Regions from separate parts of the Ureibacillus endophyticus genome, predicted to be linked through region 1. Evidence: riboswitches for the same ligand, from Rfam matches in the RefSeq annotation. Region 1 holds a riboswitch; the other holds the start of a gene.
What was found. A riboswitch is a leader RNA that binds a small molecule or an ion and turns the genes downstream of it on or off. The one in region 1 is predicted to bind preQ1.
Positions count from the first base shown of each region.

Region 2: linked by a shared signal. The riboswitch ahead of NKR20_RS02320 (QueT transporter family protein) and the one ahead of NKR20_RS17985 (VUT family protein) in region 1 are both predicted to bind preQ1.

Region 1 covers NZ_JAMYWW010000001.1:3,624,445-3,628,484, forward strand. Annotated here, with positions in the region: gene NKR20_RS17975 (hypothetical protein) at 1-761, shown strand, start outside; gene sfsA (DNA/RNA nuclease SfsA) at 795-1,484, opposite strand; gene NKR20_RS17985 (VUT family protein) at 1,581-2,123, opposite strand; PreQ1 riboswitch class I at 2,132-2,176, opposite strand; gene queF (preQ(1) synthase) at 2,187-2,687, opposite strand; PreQ1 riboswitch class I at 2,800-2,846, opposite strand; gene NKR20_RS17995 (malate:quinone oxidoreductase) at 3,014-4,040, opposite strand, start outside.
Region 2 covers NZ_JAMYWW010000001.1:447,870-451,909, forward strand. Annotated here, with positions in the region: gene trpD (anthranilate phosphoribosyltransferase) at 1-551, opposite strand, end outside; T-box leader at 648-892, opposite strand; gene NKR20_RS02320 (QueT transporter family protein) at 1,075-1,557, opposite strand; PreQ1 riboswitch class I at 1,564-1,608, opposite strand; gene NKR20_RS02325 (ABC transporter substrate-binding protein) at 1,961-2,971, shown strand; gene NKR20_RS02330 (ABC transporter permease) at 3,000-4,031, shown strand; gene NKR20_RS02335 (ABC transporter ATP-binding protein) at 4,024-4,040, shown strand, end outside.

The DNA.
Region 1 (4,040 bases):
ATAAATTAAAGGGAATTCAAAATGTTGATTTTATTAAATCCTTAATCGTATCAGAAATGATTAATATTTTAGGGACGCCTTTAGGCATTGGCCAAGGATTTAATCCTACTTGTCAATCAACAAGAGCACTTAGTTATTGGTCTCAAAATGAGCCAACAATGTTGTTAAATATGATAAACACCTTCTTAAAAACAGCAAACTTGACAATAGAATTTGAAGGGAAAAAAATCTCGTCAAACTCACTTCCACAAATTCCTTTAGAAGATGAGGAGCATATTGATTTTATCTCCTATTTGGTAGTACCACATCTTGATTCAATTTACTTTGAAATGTTAAAAGCTGCAGATGGTCGGGGGCAAGATCCTCATAAGTGGATTAATCCTGCCTTTCATATAACAGGGATATGGTCGGGGTTTTCAGATATCTATAGTGATTTGAATTTTCTAGATAATTTTTATTATTATTATCACCCCACTAATAATCCAAATGTCAACAGAGGACTGCCTCAACCGGTAGGCATTACAATTTACAATCGATCAGGTCAAGTGCTTGGTGCCCATGCTATCCTCATTCAACGTGTTGAAAATGATCCAAAAGGCGTAACGCGTGTTTATTTTTATAATCCAAATAACGATAGCTTACAAATTTGGGGTAAATCTATTCGAACAAGTGTTAATGGAAATGGAGAGCTCCCTGGTGAATCCTCCCTTCCATTTGAAGATTTTGTACAGTTCATTTATGCCTTTCATTATCCACAATAATTGTTTGTTTAGGGGACTATTTGGAATAGTCCCCTAAATCAAGCTTACTGGAATTTGCTTATCTATAAATAAGCTATCTTCCTCAACAATTGAATCATAGGCAATAATTTGTACTCCTTGTTGGGCTGCCTGTAAAAGTCTATCAGCGAAATTTGGATCCATTTCTCGATTCGGGGTAAAACTTTTGCATCCTTTCATTTGGATTACAAATAATATTGTGCCTTTATAACCTTCTTGAACTGCTTGGCACATTTCAAGTACATGTTTCATTCCTCTTAAAGTAGGTGCATCTGGGAAACTAGCAACCTCATTTCTCTCTAACGTTACACCTTTTACCTCTATAAATCCCTTCTCATCACCATTTTCATAATAAAAATCAAATCGTGACTCACCAAATGTTACTTCTTTTTTTAAGAAATCAACTTTCCCAATTTCCTTAATTTTTCCTTCCTTTAACGCTTCAAATATTACTGCATTCGGTGCTTGAGAATCGATATTAATCCATTTGTCATTTTTATTAGCAGCAATGATTGAATAATTAGTAGTTCTTTTAGGGTTATTACTTTTTTCCAAAAGCACTTTGTTATCGGGATATAAAAGTTCTTTTAATCGTCCAGTATTTTTCACATGTACCCGCTCTACACTATCGTTAATTGATACTTCTGCAACAAATCGGTTCATTCTCTTAATTAACGTACCTTGTACAACTTGTTTATATCTCATTTTTTCGCTCCTTAAAGACCAACTTCCCTAAATATAGTTTATCAATTTTAATATCTAACATAAAAAAAGACCATCAAGAGATGATCTTTTAAATAATTATGATTCTGTAATAGCTTGTTTCCCGTTTAAACTGTATATTTTCCCAAATACAATTGCTCCAATCATTTGAATCAATGACTTTACGATAAATTGACCTGCTATAGCAAATGGTATTGCTTCCCAAGGTAAAGCTCCTGCTCCTAATGGACTTAACCCAATAACTACGAAAATTACTGAGTCCAGAAGTCCACCAATAATTCCACTATAGAATACACGCCATGCCATTGATACTTTTAAACGTGAATAGATTTCGGTATCCGCAGTTTCAGAAATTAAAAATGATATCGCTGAAGCTGCTACAATCATTAATGTGTCGCCTAACATGGAAGATACAACCGCAGATAAAACTAATGCAATAAAAATAAACAAATAGGTCTTTTTTCGACCATACTTATTTTGTACAAGATCTCGGAAAATGAAAGTTGCTCCAACTAAAAGCGTTCCCATTGGTACAATAAATATCCCTAATTGCATTGGTGCAAATGCTGCAGTTACTACATTGGCAATGACTATTGATAATAAATAAAATAAGATTCTCATATTCACGTCTCTCCTTAGTTTTTTATAGAGGGTCAGCTAAGAACCTCTTTTTTGTTGATTATTTTAACGGTTATCAATTTTTTCCGGGTTAAGGTCATGATTCATTAATCGATAATTAGCCATTTCCTCATATTTCGTTCCTGGTCTTCCATAGTTACACCATGGGTCAATTGAAATACCACCACGTGGAGTAAATTTCCCCCAAACTTCAATATAACGAGGGTCCAATAACTTTATTAAATCGTTCATAATAATATTTACACAATCTTCATGGAAATCCCCATGATTACGGAAACTAAATAAGTAAAGTTTCAACGATTTACTCTCTACAATTTTCTTATCTGGAATGTATGAAATGTACATTGTTGCAAAATCCGGCTGATTTGTTAATGGACATAAACTCGTAAACTCCGGACAATTGAATTTAACAAAATAGTCTCGATTTGAATGAAGATTATCTACCGCCTCTAATACTTCAGGTGCATATTCAAATGCGTATTTTGTATTTTGATTTCCTAGTAAAGTTAAGTCTTTCAAACCTTCTTCATGGCCTCTGCCAGACATAAAAAAGCCTCCCTTATGTATGTTTCCCAATACTTGTAAGAGAGGCGTCTATAAAAAATGATAAAAACATATAAAAAGCCACATCCAATTATGGACATGGCGTAATAGACATGTTTCCATAGTTTTTTATAGAGGGTTTCAGCTATGAACCTCTCCCGTTCAAGTACGGGACATTCTTTTACTAAAATAATAATATATGAAACAGAAATGAACGTCAAATAACTTATAAAATTTTAACTTAGCGTTAAGTTTATATTTAAAGTTTCAGGGTATTTTAATTAGAAAAGAACCTTTAACCATCAGGATGATTAAAGGTTCAAAGTTTATTAAACTGTTTCTAATACTTTCTCTTCATTAGAAGTTGCTTGATCTTTATCTAAACCTAGAGTTTTAGCAGTTGAATCAAGAAGTTCTTTGAAAAGTTTTGGATTTTCTACTAATGATACACCGTAAGATGGAATCATTTTTTTGATTTTTGGTTCCCAGCCTTTCATTTCTTGTGGGAAACATTTTTTCATTACTTCAAGCATTACGTGAACAGCTGTAGAAGCACCTGGTGATGCACCAAGTAATGCTGCAATTGAACCGTCAGCAGCACTTACAACTTCAGTACCGAATTGTAGCGTACCTTTACCAGCTTCAGTATCTTTAATAACTTGTACACGTTGACCAGCAATAACGATATCCCAATCATCTGATTTAGCATTAGGGATAAACTCACGTAATTCTTCAATACGTTGCTCTTTTGAAAGCATAAGTTGTTGAATTAAGTATTTTGTTAAAGGCATTTCTTTAACGCCTGCTGCTAATAACGTTGTAAGGTTATGTGGTTTGATTGAAGCAAATAAATCCATATATGAACCAGTTTTTAAGAATTTAGGTGAGAATCCAGCAAACGGTCCGAATAATAATGATTTTTTACCATCAATATATCTTGTATCAAGGTGAGGAACTGACATTGGTGGTGCACCAACTGCCGCTTTTCCGTAAACTTTTGCATGGTGTTGTTCTGCGATTTCTGGGTTATTACAAACTAAGAATAATCCACTAACAGGGAATCCACCAATATGTTTACCTTCAGGAATACCAGATTTTTGTAGTAATTCTAAGCTTCCTCCACCAGCGCCTAGGAATACAAATTTCGCTTTATAATATTTCGCTTTGCAACCATCAAGGTCATGTACTACAACTTCCCATTGACCATCATTAGTACGTTTTAAGCTATGAACGCTGTGTTTGTAGTTAACTTCAACATTTTGTTGTGCTAAGTTGTCAACAAGCATACGTGTTAAAGCTCCGAAGTTTACGTCTGTACCAGAGTCAATTTTTGTAGCTGCTAATGGCTCGTTGAAT
Region 2 (4,040 bases), 3.2 Mb from region 1:
TTTGTAAGTGGACCAACCATATTAAAGATTGTTGGTTTTCCAATTTCTCTACGAATTTCACCGATGCGTTTTAGTTTCGGATGGACACCTGGTGCAAAGAGAAAGGCAATCCCTTGTTGTTTGATTAATTCAACAGATTCTGAGACCGTGAAATCATAATGAATGCCTAAAGCTTGTAATACGTCTGAGCTACCGGAATTACTGGATATTTTACGATTGCCGTGTTTTGCAACTTGCACATTATTTGCAGCAAGAACGAATGCTGATGTTGTACTAATATTAAAAGTTTTTAAACCATCTCCACCTGTTCCGCAGTTATCTAAATAACGACCTTCTGGAACTGGTACTTCCACCGCGTTTGCTTTCATCACAGTTGCTAGACCAGCAATTTCTTCAGCTGTTTCACCTTTTTCACTTAAAGCTAAAAGAAACGATTTAATTTCTTCTTTTGGAGTATTATCATCAAAAACGATTTCTGCAGCTTGAACCATTTCATCAAAAGATAAACTTTCTTTTGCATTTACTCGACTAGTGAATAATTGGATACCCATATTTTTGTCCTCCTATATTTTGGATTTAGCAGGTAAGGAATAAGGGTAGCTCTTAGAACAAATAAAAAAGTCCTCTACAAAGGGAAAATCCCATTTGTAGAGGACGATTTGCACCGCGTTGCCACCTCTGTTGAAGTAAAAATTACTTCCACCTTGGCGTGTATTTTCATGAATTGAATCACGAAAAACACTTCCTTGTAACGTAGGAAAGACGTCAACTAACAATGAAAGCTAGTTGCTCTCATAAGGCCCATTCACGCAATTGTCCGCACTAGTTTACACCAACCACTAGCTCTCTTTAGCGTCCAAAATGCGCTACTATTCTTATTCATCAATTTACTCTGCTATTCTCATCTAAACTCTGCTTTGCTCTGACGGTGGTCGCGCTCCCGCAACCTGCTACCGTATCCGAACAATTTGTTAATAGTATTCTAGACTTAACTTTTCACGATGTCAATGTTTTCAGAAAAGTTTTACAACGAAAATAAAAAACCGACAGACATAAAGTCTATCGGTTCTAACGTTAAATTAAATCTTTGAAATTTAAACGTTTATTTAAAAGGTGCATAATTGGCACACCAATAATTAGCACAACAAATTCACCCACAGCACATGTTAACCATGTCCATAAAAATGGTAATTCTAAAGCAAGATTTAATTCAAGGGCGATTATAAACATCGTCACTGTAAATAGAAATGAATTTATAACCATGCGGACTAAAGTATTTTTTACATACTTACAAATCAAAATGAAGATTGCAAGAGTGATAATAGAGTGTCCTACGCCAAAAATTAAATCATAGATGCCTAGTGGTGAGAATAAATTTGCGATAAATACGCCTATTACAACACCAAGCATGTAGCGTGGATTAAATGCTACTAAATGATTAAACATTTCAGATACACGGAATTGAATTTCCGTAAATCCAAATGGGGCAACTAGCATCGTTACTGCAATATAAAGAGCAGCAATAATCCCCGTTGTTGCTAAAAACTTTACTTTCATATTCACTTCTCCTTAGTTTTTTTTCGTGGGATGGTTTCGAACCACGGTGAATGAACACAAAGTAATATATTATAATAGATTGTCACATATGTCAAATTCCTATCAAATATAGTGTGAAATTTACCAATATAGAAAAATGTCGAAATATTGTCATAATGAATTACTTTTTTGATATAGTTAAATGCTAAAATAAACATTATAGTTTAGCGATTTAAAGCGATAAATTGGTATTATAGGGAAACTATTTGACTATTAAATCATTTCAGAAGATTGCCAAAGTTGGTTGACTATTAAATAAGTACAATGTAATATATCGATAAACTCTAATTTTTTCGAATTATTTAATAGATTCGAAAAATTTTAAAGGATTTTGTGAATAAAAAGTCGGGGGGAAAAAAGACACATGAAAAGTAATGTGAAAAAACTTTCATTCTTACTTTTTGGTCTAGTACTTTTACTAGCTGCGTGTGGTGGTAGCGAAAAATCTACTGACAATGCAGAACAAAGTACAGATACTGAAGGTACAGAAGAAGCAAAAACATTTAAAGTTGGTATTACACAAATCGTTGAGCACCCATCTTTAGACGCTGCAACTGACGGTTTCAAAAAAGCACTTGAAGACGCTGGTTTACAAGTAGAGTTTGTTGAAGAAAACGCTCAAAACGATCAAAGTATGAATACAACAATTGCACAAAACTTAGTAAATGAAGGTGTTGATTTAATTTTTGCAAACTCAACTCCATCAGCTCAAGCGGTAAAAGGTGCAACTTCTGATATTCCTATCATCTTCACATCTGTAACAGATGCTGTTGGTGCACAATTAATCGATTCTATGGAAGCTCCTGGTGGTAACGTAACAGGTACAGTAGACTTACATCCTGATACAATTGCAAACACAGTAGCATTCTTAAAAGATGAATTAGGTGCTAAAACTGTTGGTACTGTTTATAACACTGGTGAACAAAACTCAGTAGCTCAAGTAGATCAAGTTCGTGCTCTATTAGAAGAGGCTGGTTTAAAATTAGAAGAAGCAGCAGTTTCAACATCTGCTGAAGTAAAACAAGCTACAGAATCTTTAATCGGTAAAGTTGATTCTTTATACATTATCACTGATAACACGGTTGTTTCTGCCCTTGAATCAGTAGTTGAAGTTGCAGAAGCAAACAAATTACCATTAATGGTTGGAGAACTAGATTCAGTAAAACGTGGCGGTTTAGGTGCTTACGGTTTCGAATACTATGATATCGGTTATGAAGCTGGTCAAATGGCTGTGAAAATTTTAAATGGTGAAGCTACACCTGCAGAAATTCCATCAGCTTACCCAGCAAACTTAAAATTACTTATGAATAAGGCTACTGTTGAGAAATTAGGTCTTGAAGTGAAAGACTCTTGGAATGCAGAGTTATTTGAATAATAGAGTTAGTAAGGAGAGATGATTCATTATGTTTGCAGCATTGTTCGGTTCAGTTGAGCAAGGAATCATCTATGCAATTATGGCACTCGGGGTGTACCTAACATTCCGAGTGTTAGATTTTCCGGATTTAACGGTTGATGGCAGCTTTGTTACGGGAGCTTCTACAGCGGCAATGATGATCGCATTAGGTTATAACCCGATACTAGCTACATTAATGGCAATTGTTGCTGGATTTATTGCAGGATGTATGACTGGTCTTTTACACACGAAAGGTAAAATAAATCCACTCCTTTCAGGTATTTTAATGATGATTGCATTGTATTCAATCAATCTACGTATAATGGGGTTATCTGCAGAAAATGCAATTGTAAAACCAAATATTCCACTCATGAATACTGATACGATTTTTTCACAATTTCAAAGTTTTTGGAGTAATTTAGGCATTGATACAGCATTAACAAATTTCATTAAAAATACGTTAGGCTTCCAAACAGCTCCTTCTACTTGGGGAACAATTTTAGTAGTGCTTATTATTACACTTATCATCAAGTTTATTGCAGATTGGTTCTTAAAAACAGAAGTTGGTCTTGCAATCCGTGCAACAGGTGACAACAAACGAATGATTCGAAGCTTCTCAGCAAACACGGATTCGTTAATTGTGTTAGGTCTTGGAATTTCAAATGCCCTAGTTGCATTTTCTGGAGCTTTAATCGCTCAATATTCAAAATTTGCCGATGCAAATATGGGGATTGGGATGATCGTTATCGGTCTAGCATCTGTTATTATCGGTGAAGCTATTTTCGGAACAAAGACAATCTTCCGCACAACAATTGCAGTTATTGCAGGGGCTATTATTTACCGTATTATTTATGCGATAGCTCTTCGTATCGATTGGTTAGATACATCTGATATGAAATTAATCACTGCAGTAATTGTTATTTTAGCGTTAGTTCTTCCGCAGTTCATTGATAAACGACGTGAGAAGAGAAGAAAGCTAAAAAGACGGGCAGAACGTCTTGGAGAGCAAAACATGGCGCAAGGGGGGAATCACCTTGCTTAAATTGGAAGG